DNA from 2 places in the Faecalispora anaeroviscerum genome. Region 1 is predicted to be linked to the other one. Evidence: riboswitches for the same ligand, from Rfam matches in the RefSeq annotation. Region 1 holds a riboswitch; the other holds the start of a gene.
The links. A riboswitch is a leader RNA that binds a small molecule or an ion and turns the genes downstream of it on or off. The one in region 1 is predicted to bind ZMP and ZTP.
Positions count from the first base shown of each region.

Region 2: another riboswitch for ZMP and ZTP. It lies ahead of QOS46_RS06270 (N-formylglutamate amidohydrolase); the one in region 1 lies ahead of pflB (formate C-acetyltransferase).

Region 1 covers NZ_CANOOQ010000001.1:1,559,194-1,567,435, forward strand. Annotated here, with positions in the region: gene QOS46_RS07825 (LacI family DNA-binding transcriptional regulator) at 1-32, opposite strand, end outside; gene pflA (pyruvate formate-lyase-activating protein) at 492-1,217, opposite strand; gene pflB (formate C-acetyltransferase) at 1,217-3,448, opposite strand; ZMP/ZTP riboswitch at 3,533-3,620, opposite strand; gene QOS46_RS07840 (type I restriction-modification system subunit M) at 4,285-6,030, opposite strand; gene QOS46_RS07845 (AAA family ATPase) at 6,042-7,145, opposite strand; gene QOS46_RS07850 (restriction endonuclease subunit S) at 7,142-8,242, opposite strand, start outside.
Region 2 covers NZ_CANOOQ010000001.1:1,264,408-1,272,649, reverse strand. Annotated here, with positions in the region: gene ytvI (sporulation integral membrane protein YtvI) at 1-294, opposite strand, end outside; gene QOS46_RS06290 (hypothetical protein) at 962-1,354, shown strand; gene QOS46_RS06285 (superoxide dismutase) at 1,437-2,060, opposite strand; gene QOS46_RS06280 (flavodoxin family protein) at 2,261-2,839, shown strand; gene QOS46_RS06275 (YebC/PmpR family DNA-binding transcriptional regulator) at 2,883-3,623, shown strand; gene QOS46_RS06270 (N-formylglutamate amidohydrolase) at 3,836-4,618, opposite strand; ZMP/ZTP riboswitch at 4,681-4,759, opposite strand; gene QOS46_RS06265 (amino acid ABC transporter ATP-binding protein) at 4,966-5,733, opposite strand; gene QOS46_RS06260 (amino acid ABC transporter permease) at 5,747-6,388, opposite strand; gene QOS46_RS06255 (amino acid ABC transporter substrate-binding protein) at 6,425-7,276, opposite strand; gene QOS46_RS06250 (leucine-rich repeat domain-containing protein) at 7,647-8,242, opposite strand, start outside.

The DNA of each region.
Region 1 (8,242 bases):
GCCTTTTTGGCCACATCTTTAATCCCTGCCATATTGACCCTCAAATCCTTCTTTGGTAAAACCCTGTATTCTTGAGCTGCCAGACCTGCAATATGCAACAGATCAGCCTGTCAACCGTTTAAATTCGATTCTTTGAATCGCCGCTTCTGATTGATCAACCCTTTCAGGATTTTTCCTCATGACAAATCATTATTATCATATAACAATTTTTCCTATTTTTCAACAAAATACCGGTGTTTCCGCCAATATTGATTCCGAACATGGCAGCACCCACACCCGATCCTATCCCAGCTTTCATCGGGATTCTATTTTCCATGTGGCAAAAAAGCGCTTGGGCCATGAAGCCCTGGTATTTTTAAAACGATGTTGATAAGAACTTCCGGATGCGGCCCAAGGTGCCCATGTTAGCGTTTGGTTTTTGAACAAAACAACAAATTCCCGGAAGGCGATCAGAACGCCTTCCGGGAATTCATTGTATATAGGATTTCGTTTTATGGGAAAACCGTTGGAACGCCCGCCTCAATGCTTCGGTACAGCTCCTGTATTTTCGCGTCCGTACATTCCTCAAAATTTCGAAGCGGAAATTCAAGCTTCATGGCCTCGTATTTGCTGATGCAGTATTTGCGAAACGGCAGCAGCTCAAGCCTCTGAAGATTTGTGTACCGGGCAGCCAATTCTGCTGTTTTCAGAATATGTTCCTCGCTGTCGGTAAGTTCCGGAACCACGACATGCCGAATCCACAATGGCACCCCAAGCTCTTCCGTCTGCTTTAAAAAGCGCAGCACCTGATCCATATTTCCCCGGGCATAGTGAAGGTAATCCGCTTCATTGGAAAATTTAAGGTCACAGAGAACCAAATCGGTGTGGAGCAGCACAGAACGGGCCCCCTCAGGGTCACCGATCCCGGCGGTATCCAGCGCAGTATGAATTCCCTCGCGGTGGAGGCGGCGAAACAAGTCAGAAACAAATCCCCATTGCAGCAACGGTTCTCCGCCTGAAACAGTCACTCCGCCGGACGTGGCAAAATAAGATTTGTAACGCAGAACCTTCTCTACCACCTCATCAACGGTGTACTCCGTGCCGCTGGTCAGGCTCCAAGTATCGGGGTTGTGGCAATAAGCACAGCGCAAAGTACACCCCTGCAGAAAAATGACAAAGCGGAGCCCGGGGCCGTCTACCGCGCCCAGACTTTGAAAGGAATGAACCCGACCCTTCATTACATTACCTCGTGGAAGGTACGCGAAATCACTTCGCGCTGCTGTTCCTTTGAGAGCTTGTGAAAATTCACGGCATAGCCAGATACGCGGATGGTGAGATTGGGATAGCGCTCCGGATGCTCATAGGCTTCCATCAGGGTTTCTCTATTTAACACATTGACATTGATGTGGTGTGCCTTTTGCAGAAAGTAGCCATTCAAAATGGAAACCAGATTCGCGTGGCGCTCCTCGTCGCTATGCCCCAGTGCCTGCGGGATGATTGAGAAAGTGTTGGAGATTCCGTCCTTGCAGACATCATAAGAGAGCTTTGCGACAGAATTCAGGGATGCGAGCGCGCCGTTTTTCTCGCGGTTATGCATGGGGTTTGCGCCAGGAGCAAACGGCTCGCCGGCCTTTCTCCCATCGGGCGTTGCCCCGGTCTTTTTGCCGTAAACCACGTTGGAGGTAATGGTCAGAATAGAGAGCGTGTGCTCGGCGTTGCGGTAGGTCGGATTCTTCTGAAGTGCCTCAAAGAACAGCCTGACCTGCTCCTGCGCGATGGAATCGACGCGGTCGTCATCATTGCCGTAAGCCGGATATTCACCGACTGTTTCAAAGCCTGTGATCAGCCCGCTCTCGTCGCGAATGCACCTGACCTTTGCGTACTTGGTAGCGGAAAGCGAATCGGCCAAAACGGAAAGCCCCGCAATTCCAAACGCCATAAAGCGGTGTACATCGGTGTCATGCAGCGCCATCTGCGTTTTTTCATAGGCATATTTGTCGTGCATATAATGGATGATATTCATTGCACTCACATAGGTTTTCGCCAGCCAGTCGCGGTAAAAGGCCATGCCATCCAGAACCGTTTTGTAATCGAGGTACTCTCCCTCATAGGGAGTTTTGGCCGGGGCGATCTGCTTCCCGCTCTTCTCATCTCGGCCGCCGTTCAGGCTCATGAGCAGGAGCTTTGCCAGGTTTGCCCGCGCGCCGAAGAACTGCATGTCCTTCCCCAGGCGCATCGCCGAAACACAGCAGGCAATTCCATAATCATCGCCGAATTTAGGGCGCATAATGTCGTCGTTCTCATACTGAATGGCATCCGTTTCACAGGAAGCCTTCGCGGCAAAGCGCTTGAAGTCCTCCGGCAGATGGTCAGACCACAAAACGGTGAGGTTGGGTTCCGCCGACGCACCCAGATTATACAGCGTATGAAGCATGCGGAAGGAGCTTTTGGTTACCAGAGTTCGGCCGTCCTCCCCCATGCCGCCGACCGATTCCGTAATCCACATCGGGTCGCCCGCAAACAGCTCGTTGTACTCCGGTGTGCGCAGGTGGCGCGCCATACGAAGCTTCATCACAAAATCATCGAAAATTTCCTGCGCCTGCTGCTCCGTGATAAGGCCGTTTTTCAGGTCGCGTTCAAAGTAAATGTCAAGGAATGTGCTGACGCGGCCGAGGCTCATCGCCGCGCCGTTCTGCTCCTTGATCGAGCCGAGGTAGCCGAAATACAGCCATTGCACCGCTTCTTTGGCATTTTCTGCGGGCCTTGAAAGATCAAAGCCATACAGAGCGGCCATGTCCTTCAGGTACCCCAAAAATGTGATCTGCTGATACAGCTCCTCCAGCTGGCGGATATGATCCGCATCCATAACACCCTCGCCGATTTTCGCCTTGTCCTTTTTCTTTTCCTCAATCAGCCGGTCCACCCCGTAGAGCGCGACTCTGCGATAATCGCCGATAATGCGCCCTCTTCCGTACGCGTCCGGCAGGCCGGTGATGATGCCGCAGTGCCGGGCCGCACGAATCTCATCGGTATAGGCGCGAAAAACACCTTCATTATGGGTGGTTCGGTACTGAAACTCCTTCTCCACCTCCGGAGAAAGCTGATACCCGTAAGCTTCACACGCCTTGCGCGTCATGTTCAGCCCGCCGAAAGGGTTCACACCACGCCGCAGCGGGCGATCAGTCTGCAAACCCACAATGATTTCCTGATCCTTGTCCAGATAGCCGGGATTATAGCTGGTCAATGAGGTAACGGTTCGCGTATCGATGTCGAGAACGCCGCCGAATTCCTGCTCCATCTCCAGCAGGTGATTCAGCTTTTTCATCAACGCGTTTGTTCTCTCCGTTGCCGGGGTCAGGAACTCCGCACCGCCCTCATACGGCGTATAGTTCGTCTGAATAAAATTCCGAACGTCGATCTCCGTTTCCCAGTTTCCGCCGTGAAACTCGTTCCATGCCTGTGCCTTCATAAGCTCTCCTTTTGTTTCAAGGCATTCGGCTTTCCCTGTACCGCCATTTTCAAAACAAAAAAGGGCGGCACTTGGTAAAAACCAAAATGCTGCCCAGACGGTCGGCTGAAGATACAGCTTTTATTCCCCTGTGGTTTGATCTCCACATTACCCGTCAGTCATAAAAGCCTGTTTAATTGTGTTTTCATTATAGAAGATGCGGGGAGCATCTGTCAACAGGTAAATCACATTTTTTCTTACCCACAAAAATGTGCAATAGCAGCTTCTGAATTTTGTGTTTTATTACAATCAACCGTACTGCTGGCAAGCAGTTACCAAGTAACAGCTAGTACGTCCTTTCAGAGATAAGAATATTGGGATCTAATCATATCATCCCCTTTATTGTGTTGTAATTAAGCCATACCTTCGAACATTCTCCCTCTTCGTTCGCTAAACACTAAATAGAAGCATTTTAGAACCATACGCAACAATAAAAAGCCACAAACCCGCATTGCTGCTGGATTTGTGGCTTTGTGTTTTTTATTCCCACTCGCCGAGTTAATCTCGTTTCTAAACTTTTCTGTTTAGATATTTTGATTCCATTTGATACGATATAGCTTCAGCTATCTTTATCCTAACGGGTTGCCGAACTTTTGCTATCAAAAATCTATCAGGGTGTGTCTATCGCAGGTCGCATTCACTGTGCTCTTGCAAGGGGCTTGCGGGTTGGGCGGATGCTATTGTGAATGCTTATACTTGCTCTCTTGGGGTACAATCTGAACGATCTTGCCTGTATTATTCATAGTGCAAGGATTCCCCATGTATCTCCAAATCAAAAACTTTCAACCTCTGCGGATTCAAGGAAGCTCTGGCAAACCAAGTTCCTTCAGGAACTGATTGTGCTTTGCCTTTGCTTTTTTTATAGCTTCTTCAGTTTCATCAAGATTCTTTTTTACTGTTGCAAGATCAATAATCACTTCTTTCTCAGCAGTACTCACATATCTTGATATGTTTAGATTGAAGCCGTTCTTTTCAATCTCTTCCATTGACACACGGCGCGAATATTTTTTATCGTCTTCTTTGCGGAACTGATAGGTCTCTACGATTCTGTCGATGTGTTCAGGCAATAAGACATTTTGTCGTTTCCCTTTTTCGAAATACTCACTCGCATTAATAAACAACACATCGTCCGGTCTCTTGCACTTTTTCAAGACAAGAATGCAAACCGGGATGCCCGTTGAGAAAAAGAGGTTTGAAGGCAATCCGATAATCGTGTCGATGTTTCCATCCGTGAGTAGTTTCTTTCTAATTTTCTCTTCTGCACCGCCACGGAACAAAACGCCATGGGGCAAAATGATTGCCATCGTGCCGTTATCACTTAAAAAGTGAAATCCATGTAACAGAAAAGCAAAGTCAGCCGCAGATTTCGGAGCAAGGCCGTAGCTTTTAAAGCGGAAATCTTCGGACATCTCTTCGGTTGGTTCCCAGCGGTAGCTGAACGGTGGATTTGCAACGACTGCATCGCATTCCAATTTTTTGGCTGGATTCATCTCGTTCAAGATATCCCAGTCATTTGTCAACGAATCTCCGTGAAAGATTTGAAACGCTGTACTCTTAAATCCATGAAGAAGCATATTCATACGTGCAAGGTTATACGTTGTGACATTTTTTTCTTGTCCATATATCTGGCTAATGCTATTTGGATCAAGATGTTCTTTTACATTTATTAGCAAGGAAGCTGAACCACAGGCAAAGTCTAGTAAGTTGTTAATTCTCGCCCGTTTGCCTGAACTAGGGTTATGACTGTCAAGGATGACAATGCGAGAAAGAATGGTCGATACCTGTTGTGGAGTATAAAACTCTCCGGCTTTTTTTCCTGAACCTGCTGCAAATTGACCAATCAAGTATTCATAAGCATTTCCCAAGAGATCAGTTTCGTCGGTGAATTTAGAAAGGCCCTCAGCAATTTCAGTTATAATTGTACACAGCATGGAATTTCGCGCCGGATAATTCTTTCCCAGTTTCTCAGAGTCGAGATTAACCTCAGAAAATAGACCCTGAAACGCACTGTCAAAGGACTCGTTTTCAATAAACTTAAAACCAGCTTGTAAAGTCTTTAAAAGGTCATCACTCTGTGTGCGTGCTAATTCGCAAATGTTGCTCCAAAGATAATGAGGCTTAATCACATAATGAAGCTTGCGGCGCATTTGTTTTTCAAGCATAGCCACATCGTCAGGGTTTTTGGCGTACCAAACCAACAGCGGTGTCAAAGCTGTTGTCTCTGGAGCATGGCCATTATCTCCAGCAAGTATTTCCTTTGCACGTTCTTCTAGCCGCTCCATGCTAAAAAAGTCAGAGAAATTTACAGCAGTAGCATGCTTGTTTTCCTTTTCTGATTTGAGGGCGTTAACATACTCTTCACATTGCAAATAATCGCCGCCAAGTTCTTTCTTTGCGGCATCCTCGTAGTTGTCGGAAAGGTAGCGCAGGAAGAGGAACGACAACATATAGTCGCGGAAATCATCAGGGTTCATCGCCCCGCGCAGTTTGTCGGCTATTGCCCATAGGGTTGCGCCTAATTGTTTTTGCTGTGTATCATTCATTCTTGCGCCTCCTATTCATCACCAAACAATTCGGTGTTGAATTTGTAAGTTTCTAAAAATCCATCCAGAATTTCTTTGAAAATTCTCTTGTTGTCCTCAACCATTTCAACGGGTTCGAATATTGAATATGCCCCATGACTTAACAGGTTTGTCATTCGCAGATGAACTATACCATCTACATCTGTCTCGTCTTGCTTGATGCAAGCAGAAAATTTGTCAAACCCGTGGAATGAGGCTGTCTTTTCAAGTATATTTCGGAGAATATTAAAATGATAGGTATAGAGCCTTCCGGAGTCTGCAACCTCTTTCAATTGTTTCAACAATTCGACATGATGAAAAAAGGGAGTATCTCCAGTATCGCGAACGATGTATCTACCAGTATCACCTTTTTTACTAACAAACCGCTTTACCGTGTTGTCGCGTTTTAGCTCGTTATACATTACATTGAAAAACAATGCATGGTGCGTAGAAACAACTACTTTCATATCGCTACTCTTAATCAATTGCGCAAGATGGCAAGCAACAGCTACAGCGTTATTATCGTCTAATGATGAAATTGGATCGTCTATATAGATATATTTGACCCAGTCATAAGCAGTCTCTCCATCAATCGCCAGTTGAGCCACGGCGAGAAAGAAGCACCAGATAAAAATGTTTTCCTCCCCGCGAGAAACTTTAATTCGATTTTCCGTAACTACGGAGTCCCTCTTCTTAACATCCCGCGAAAAAGCAATATACCCCTCGTCGAAAAATAATTCGAAGTAAAAATCCGCATATCTATCCAGAAGTGGACGAATACGGGTATCAATTGCAAAGCCGTCCAGCCCTCTGAAAAAACGAGAATCCTTGTTAAACAGCAGCCGTCTATCTGTGTCACCATCAAGGTCATTGTTCCAAGTGAAAAGGTCTTCGGTAAACGCATTATAATAAAGCGTGTCCGCCGTCTTTTCATCAGTTCCACGAATCGACTTCTTGCCGATATCCTTAAACGCGCAAGAGAGTCTTGTTTTTCCGGTTCCATTATAGGCGAAAAGAAGGTAGCATTTTTTATCGCCAAGTATATCGCGCATATTCTGAGCAAGCTTTTTTAGGCTTGGAAAAGTTTTGCTGCTCATTCATCCACCTCCTCAACAGAGGGGAATAGGCCTTGCATTAAACCTTTTTTGTGTAGTCTGAGAGCTTCGATTTTATCTGCTTGTACGGCTATAACCTCGTCGAGATTACAGAGGAAAGTGCCGATGGCGGTTTGTTCCGCTAGCGATGGTATCATTACATCCTGTTGAAGAACTGAGTCACGTGCAATGCCTACAATAAGTCCTCTTGCGTCCTTTTTAATGTTTTCGACTACTGAAGTTGCAAGATAATAATTGAATTTTTTATCAAGAGCGGTGAGGTTTTGCAAAGCCATAAATTGCCTTGCAATATGAGCGCGCTTTTGGGCTAATCTGGCAAGAGTTCCATATCCAGAACCCTTGCACACAAGCAAAACATCACCTTGATAAGCAACACATTTAGGCTTTTCTGTCCAACGGTTCACAATCGTTTCACCTTTGACTATGCAACTTGCACCAGTCATATAAGGCGTACCTATTCCTAATTCATTATAATCCGATGGTTCAAAATCTTGGCCTGACACTAAATTGATTAAATCAGAATACTTCCGCTGTTCCCAATTGCCAGTATAGCCCGCAAATCGAATTTCAGGCACAGCTTTTCCTTCAGTGGGAAACAGCTTCTGCATAAGGCCTTTTTTGTGCGCCTTGAGTGCCTCAAGCTTTTTGTCTTCTGCGGCGATAAGGTCGTCGAGAGAAGAAAGGCAATCAGCGATTTTTTGTTGTTCCGCCCTATCTTTTGGAGTGGGCAGAACGATGCTAAAAAAATCTGTTGGGTTAATGTTTAAAAGTCCATCCATTCTGGCGCCACTTGTTATGAACTTCATCAATTGCTTGCCGTGGAAATTACTTTCAAAATATCCCTTGTAAAAATCTGATACATAGTTTTTATTAAAACGAAAGCTGATAAAAGCATTTGGCACAGCGGCTTCGTCATACTCATTGAGTTCATATATACAACCTTGAGGATACTTCTTTGAATTGCCTTTGTTGAAAGAAAAATCTCCTTTTCTCAACAAAATGTAATTTTTATATTGTTTGCCTGAAATATCGCGGCTAAACTTTTCTGCTTGCGAAATGAAACCTGCTCCCGCCGAAAT
Region 2 (8,242 bases), 290 kb from region 1:
TGTATCGATGGAGGAGAGTCTTACCACCAGCGTAGTGATTTCTGTTACAAGCCAGTAGCCCAGCAGAGCCATTAAGCCAAACAGGAGAAAGAAAGACAGCAGGGTGACCAGAATGGACGCAAAGCCTGGTCTCAGGTGCAGCTTCTCTTTCAGAAAGCGCACCAGCGGCTGCAGCATCAGCGCCAGTAGAAACCCGGCTACAAATGGGAAGGTATAGCCCAGCGTTAGAGCGAACAGATAAAAACAGATCGTGTACCCGATAAAAAACACAAACAATGGCTTTAACCGGGTCATTTGAAGCTTGTCAAACAGAGAGGTTCCCTCCTTTTTGGATCACCGGCCCGGGAAAACATGGATTTTCTGCAGAAATTGCCGGTTTGGTCTGCAGAGAAATAGAAATAGCGGCGATTCGGCTAATATTCTATTCGCCTAATCGTATGCGGAAAAATCGCTTTGAATGTGTTCCGGGTGGATTAAAATGTGCAATAATATATCATATATCCCTCAAAAAGCGTTCAGCGGGCATCATGAGTAACGTGTGTAATAAAACCGATGCTTCCATGCACTTTCAGGCGCTTAGAGTTTTGCTTCGGAACAGGCTGTGAGGTTTATTATACTCTAAAAAAAATGCCGCGTCAAAATGGATTATGCAGTATCTGGTAAATTTATCGTAAACTTTCTGTGTCACTTTTCCTCTTCTATTCCTATTTTTGATTCATTTCTTTGAATCTTATTCAAAAACCTATATTTTTAATCAAATGGCAAAAGTGTCTCCCGGTGGAGCGGAAAGGAAAAAACTGCCTTTCAATTATGACGGAAGTGGAAAGAATCGCCTCAAAATAAGTACAGAATGTAAATACTGAGGGATACTTCTTGACAAAAAAATTTACGCTCGATATTATTGTATCAAGATAAAAAGTCAACCGGCAATCTTGTGACAGAAAAGAGGTGATCGGGCGTGTTGGAGAGAATCAGACGAGTAATGTATGGGCGCTATGGCGGTGACCAGCTGATGGTCGGCAGTCTGGTCGTTTATATGGTGTTTGTAATGGCTTCTCGGCTGACCCGTTTCTATCCGCTGACGCTAGTGGCCTATGTGATTTTCGGGTGGAGCATGTTCCGTATCCTGTCCCGAAACATTCCTCGCCGCTATGCGGAAAATCAGCTGTTTTTAAAATACTGGAACAAGGTGCCCGCGTGGTTCCGTTCCCAGCAGAAATATTTGCAGGACCATAAAATGTACCGTTATTTTAAGTGCCCCAAATGTAAGACCCGTCTTCGTGTACCGAAAGGGCGCGGTAAGATTGAAGTGACGTGCCCGGTGTGCAAGGCACAGTTTATCCGGAAATCCTGAGTTCTGCTTGGGAATTTCCGGCTTTTTTATCCATATAAATAAAGCGGCAGGGAACCCCCCCTGCCGCTCTTTTTGTTCAATCTTAGTCAATCATTTGGTGATAATACTTTTCCACCTTGGCCCAATCGACCACGCGGAAGAGGGCCTCCACATAATCGGTCCGCAGATTTTTGTACGTTAAATAGTAGGCGTGTTCCCATACGTCGATGCCGAAGATCGGCCGCCATTCGCCCCGGGTTTCCATAATCGGGTTATTCTGGTTCGCGCTTGCAGAGATCATCACATCTCCGCTGGAATTTGCGGAAAGCCACGCCCAGCCAGAGCCGAACTGGCCCACGGCTGCTGCCGCGAGCTTTTCCTTCATTACCTCAAAGCTGCCGAAGGTGCGGTCAATCGCCGCAGCCAGCTTGCCGCCGGGGGTACGCGGCCCGCTCGGAGAAAGCGTGTCAAAATACAGGTTGTGGTTGTAGTACCCGCCGCCGTTGTTACGTACCGCAGTCTGCAAAGCAGGGTCCTGAATCGTTTCCAAATGTGCCAGAATCTGTTCCATTGATTCCTCAGAAAGCTCCGGCAGGCGCTCTATCGCGGCATTCAGATTCTTGGTATATGTGGCGTGGTGCTTTGTATAATGGGTCACCATGGTCAGCTCGTCGATTGTGGGTTCCAGTGCGTTAAAATCATAAGAAAGCTTCACTTGCTCAAACACAAAAACACTTCCTTTCATTTATTAGTTAGCCTAGTATAACGTCTTTTTCGTTTCCGTACAAGCGTAAAAGCATTGTTCTAGCTTTTGCACCGTGCCGCCGGATATACAAAGTGCATGGAGTTTGCATGTATTTTTTGCCTTGCGAAAGCGGAGTGGCCATGCTACAATCTTATCATCACAAAGGAAAGGCAGGCCCGCAGATGGAAAAGAAAAATATGCTGGTCTTATTCGGTTCCCCGCGGCCCGGTGGCGCAACCGCGCGGCTGCTGCATGAATTTTTGCAAGAGGTAGATTCTGAATTCATTCGGGTAACGACGTTTGACGCATACCGGGGAAATTACCATCCCTGTATTGCCTGCGGATACTGTCAGACCCGCGAGGCATGTGTTTTCCCGGATTTGGACGAGTTTGACCGTGAACTGCGCGCTGCAGATTACCTGGTGATCGCGGCACCGGTCTATCATTTAAGCTTCCCCGCGCCGTGCAAGGCAGTGATGGATCGCTGGCAGCGGTATTTTGAAGCGCGGTTTTCCATGGGAATCCGCCCGCCGATTGAGAAGCCGAAAACAGCGGCTTTTTTAACCGCGTACGGCTCCGGAAACTCCGAAGGGGCACACATGATGACCCGCCAACTGGAGCTGGCATTTACTGTATTGAACACGAAGCTGGAACATGTGGTGGAGTGGCCGCATACGGATCAGACCGGTATTTCTGAGGTTCCGCCGGAGGTTATCGAAAAGGCGCATCAGGCGGCGCTTGCTATGACACGAAAAACATGATAAAATAATATATCAAAGCTATTTTTACGGGAGGCTTATTAGTATGTCAGGCCATTCAAAATGGAGTACCATTAAACGCAAGAAAGAGAAAATAGATGGTGCCAAAGCCAAAGTCTTTACTAAAATCGGACGCGAGCTTGCGGTAGCGGTGAAAGAGGGCGGAGGGCCGGACCCCAGATCCAATGCCAAGCTGAAGGACTGCATCGCAAAAGCGAAGGCCGCGAACGTGCCCAACGATAATATTGAGCGCATTATTAAAAAAGCGGCGGGCGACGGCGACGGCACCAAATATGAGAGCATCGTATATGAGGGCTACGGCCCCAACGGCGTGGCGGTGATTGTAGAGGCCCTGACGGATAACCGTAACCGCACCGCGGCGGATGTACGCCATTATTTCGATAAATTCGGTGGTAACCTCGGTACCAGCGGATGCGTTTCGTTCCTGTTCTCACAGAAAGGCGTTCTCGTAATCGAACGCGAAGGACTGTCGGAGGACACTGTGATGACCGACTGCCTGGAGGCTGGCGCCTCTGATTTTCAGGCGGATGACGATGTGTTTGAAATCTATACCGAGTCGGACGATTTCAGTGCCGTGCTTTCCGACCTGGAGGGCAAGGGCTATGAATTCGTTTCCGCTGAGGTCGAGATGGTTCCCACTACTTACACTGCGCTGACTGACCCAGATTCCATCACCAAAATGCAGCGTCTGCTCGATAACCTCGATGACAACGACGATGTGCAGAATGTGTGGCACAACTGGGAGAACGCGGACGACGCGGAATAAATTTAGAATAAAACTCTATTGATATGATATTTAGGCTTTTTCATATCAATAGAAAGCCAAAGGATAAGTTGATTATTTGCATAATAACCCTTGATGCGTGTGAAATGCAGGCTTCAAGGGTTTTTTATGCGGAAAAATAATAAGATAGAAAAGGTAGAAATCATTTTTTTCATTTCGCGTAGCATGGTCTTTCGTACACATGAAATTTATTATTACTTTTTAAAGGGAAGCTGTGTAAATATTGCTTCCAGTTTTCTTCTTGCTTCCTCGAACAATGCCTCATTACGAGTGGTGATTTCTTCTTCTCCAAAATAACGTTCCTCAATATATTTCGTATATCGAAGCTCTACCAGTATTCCCTCAAATCGTTCCCCAAATAGCTCACGGTAATTGCGAATGATGTGTCCGCCCATAATGGCATTATCCAGAACGGTATAGCCCTGTGCTGCAAAGCCCTTGTGGAGGCCTTGCAGGGTCTGTTCTGAGGAGGTCGCTCCGCGCCGGTTCGATAAATAGATATCCTGATCACCGCCATTTGCAAAATTAATGAAAAAACTATGTAGATCCAGTAAAAGGACCGACGGAAACACCTGCAGTTTCGCCCTTAGCAGATTTTCCAGCGCCCGGTGGTACGGCTGATAATATTGTGTGATCCGTTCATTGATTTCTTCCTCCTTCAGCGGAATCGCATACAGAGGACTGCCCTGCGTATTCTGCTGATAAACCACTGTGTTGCGATAATCTCCATCCTTTGCTCCTGCTGTTGGGCGGTTGACATCTACCACATACCGGCTTAAGTGGTTGACAATGGTTGTACAGCCCATTGCAGGAAGAAAGTCGTAAAGCTCCGGCAAAAACCAATCTGTGTTGGACAGGCATGCCATATTAAGCATGCGGCTTCTGATATGCGGGGGAACGAATGTCCCACTGTGAGGCAAATCAATTACCAGCGGAAATTGATGTCGATTTTCATTCAGAACCGTAAAATATTCCATAACAGCTTCCCCTTTTGCTTTCACTATTCAGATTTAAAAATAATAAAAGCCCACCAATCTAAGGCATATGCCCAGACGGTCGGCTCACCAATACTGCACTTCCCGTGGTCTGTTCCACTTCCGTCAGTTGTACAGTAATTTGATACTATCATTGAATCTCAATATTGTCAAATCTGACAGCATTTCAGGGAATTACAGAAAGCATTCGGCAGGAAACGAAAAGCAGAAAGGCTCCGCTGTTCCGGCGGAGCCCTCCTGCTTGGTTCAGAAGATTGTATATCCTGTGAGTTGCACTTGTAAGCAAATTGAATTGGCGTACCGTAGGGGAAGCATTCTGCCGGGAAAAATCATTCGGTAAAGCGCGACAGAAAGGTTTTGGTGCGCTCGTTGCGGGTGTGAGAGAAAATTTCATCCGGCGTGCCGTTTTCCAGAACCGTGCCGCCGTCCATGAAAATCACGTGGTCGGCCACGTCGTGGGCAAACTGCATTTCGTGTGTTACTACAACCATAGTCATGTGCTCTGCGGCCAGCTGACGCATGACCCGAAGAATTTCGCCTGTCAGCTCGGGGTCAAGAGCCGAGGTTGGTTCGTCAAAAAACAGGATTTCCGGATTCATGGCCAGCGCCCGGGCAATCGAAACCCGCTGCTGCTGCCCGCCGGAAAGTTGATATGGGTAAGCGTCCGCTTTTTCAGAGAGCCCCATTTTTTTCAGCAGCTCCATCGCGGTCGCGGTGGCTTGTTCACGGCTTTTCTGTAAAACGCGCACCGGCGCATCAGTAATGTTTTTCAGTACGCTGTAATGCGGGAACAGGTTGAAGTTTTGGAATACCAGCCCCAAGTGCAGACCGACTTTACGGCACTGCTCAGGGGAAGAATAGACAGCCTTCCCGTCAGGGCCGTTTTGTACCAATACGTCACCGCAGACGGAAATAAAGCCCGAATCCACGTTTTCCAGCTGCGCAATGCAACGCAGCAGCGTGCTTTTGCCTGAGCCGGACGGCCCGATAATGGCGAGCACCTCGCCCTGCTTCACCTCTAGAGAGATCCCCTTGAGGATTTCCTCTCCGTCAAAGCACTTTTTGATATCTGTTGCAGTCAAAATCGTCTGACTCATGGGAATCCCCTCCTTATTGGTAATAGCTTAGCCGGTTTTCCAGCACTGTGAATGCCCGGGTGACAATCCCGTTCATTACCAGGTAGAACAGCCCGGCGATCACCAGGGGAGTCATATCTACCGCACTCGCGACCCACTGGGAGGTAACCTTCAGCAGCTCCACAACGCCGATGACCTGTGCCAGAGAGGTGTCTTTTACCAGGGTAATAAATTCGTTCCCCATTGGGGGGATAATCCGCTTGATCACCTGTGGCAGAATAATATGAAAAAAGGACTGCGATTTGGTGTACCCCAAAACCTTCGCGGCCTCCAGCTGGCCCTTGGGAATAGATTCCAGCCCACCGCGGTAAATCTCAGCAAAATAAGCGGCGTAGTTCAGGGCAAACGCCAGCTCAGCAGCCAATACGCGATCTAGCTGGATTCCGAGGAGGGGCTTTAATGCGTAAAACATAAACAGCAGCTGCAGCATCAGTGGGGTACCGCGCATGATTAATATGTAGAAGCGCACGGGCAGATTGACGATTTTTAGTTTCGACATTCTGCCCAGTGCCACCAAAAGTCCCAAAGGAAGCGAGACAATCAGGGTGAAAAAGAAGATTTGCAGAGACATCAGCGTTGCTGTAAACATCTCTGTTAATAGCACCTGATAATTCATAACTAAGACCTCCGGGACCAATTTCGGAGACGGTTTTTATTTCACGTCTACCGTTGTCACATCTTCGCCGAACCATTTTTCAGAAATGGTTTTCATTGTGCCGTCCTTCGCCATTGCGCGCAGGGTTTCGTCAATCTTGTCCTTCAGCGCAGAGTCGTTTTTACGCATGCCGACCACATAATCTTCAGAAGCCAGAGAGATTACCGTTCCACCATCTTCCAGAATGCGGAATGCGCCGGGCTGATTCTTCAGGTAGAAACGTGCGACTACCTCATCAATCGAGATCGCGTCAATCGTGCCGTTCTGAATTTCCAGAATGGCCTTGGTGTAGTCGTCGATTTGTACGACCTGCTTCAAGGAGCTTTTGAAATCCTTGTTTTCCACTGCGTTCAGCGCTGCTTCAGCAGAAGAATCGCTCTGTACGCCGATAATCTTGCCGCTCAAATCCTTGAGAGACTGGTAGTTGGAATCTGTCTTGACCAGAATAATCTGATTATTGCTCATATAGGGAATGCTCAAAGCCATCGCCTCGGCCCGTTCGGGAGTTTTGCTGAAGCCGTTCCACAGGCAGTCTACATTACCATTGTCCAGCTCGGCCTGCTTGTTGCTCCAGTCAATCGGCTGAAGCTTCAGCTGCACGCCAAGGCGCTTGCAGGCTTCTTTGGCCAAGTCGATATCGAAGCCGATCAGTTCGCCGGTTTTAGTGTCTTTATAGCCCATCGGGGGGAATGCGTCGTCCAGTCCAATAACCAGAGTACCTGCTTTTTCTACCTTGCTCCAGGATTCGTCTGCGCCGGCTGCTGAGGAAGCCGACTGATTTCCCTGTCCGCAGGCAGTCATGCCCACCGATACTGTAAGAGCAAGGAAAAGAGCCAGTAATTTTTTCATAATAACAGTCCTTCCGATTTTGATCACATTTTCTTCACTTTAGCGTAGTAGCGTTAGAAAGTATTCGCGATAACGTTTTTTATTTTACTCGATTCATTTAAAAAAGTAAAGTGGTTTTGAAAAGTCTATGCAAAGTATGCAAAAAGCTTCCGGATTTGCCGGAAGCTTTCAGAGCATAATTAGCCTTGACAAAAAGCGCGCGCGGCCCCTTTGCGGAGAAGTTCCGCTGGTGCCGTGCTCCTGATGAATCACCGGGGAAAATAAGAACCTCACGCAGTTCACGGCAGTAAGCTGCCGGTGGCTGGGGGAACCTTTATCCTCGGGCGTGAGGATGCCTCCGTTTGAGGATAAAGGGTTCTAATTCTCGTTATCAGTTAAAGTAGCTGCGGTTGCGTGCTGCCTGCCCGTGCTGTGTCACATTGTTCGCTATGTCAAAGCGGATGGAAATGTGATTCAGTACGGTAGAGCCGCTCAGCACATCTACTACAACATAGCAGGTGCCGGGGGTTTTTCCCGTTACGCGGTAATTGCCGTTGGCCAGCCTCCGCACGGTGGCAATCCCGGTGCGGCTGGAATAAACGTTGATGGTTTTCGTGTAGGCGTTTCCGGCAAGGGCAACGCCAATATCGTAGATGTTGCCGGGAGCCATGGTATAGGTGTTCGTGTCGATCATCACAGAGCCGGTGTACTGTACTCCGTTGTAGGTCAGATCAGTATTGGTGGTTGAGCCGGTATTGGTTCCGGTATTCGCTCCGGCGGGAATGTCGGAGGAGGTATCGCTGGTCAGCTTAAAGGTATACCCTTTGCTGCTTGCGTATGCGCGCACATACGAATCGGTGGAGCCGCGCAGCGTGGTGTTGTCCCCGAACACGCTCTTGCCGATGTCCTGTACACTGTCCGGAACAACGAGGGTATAGAGCTTTGAGCAGTCATAGAATACACCGTCGCCGATTCCCTTCAGGCCGT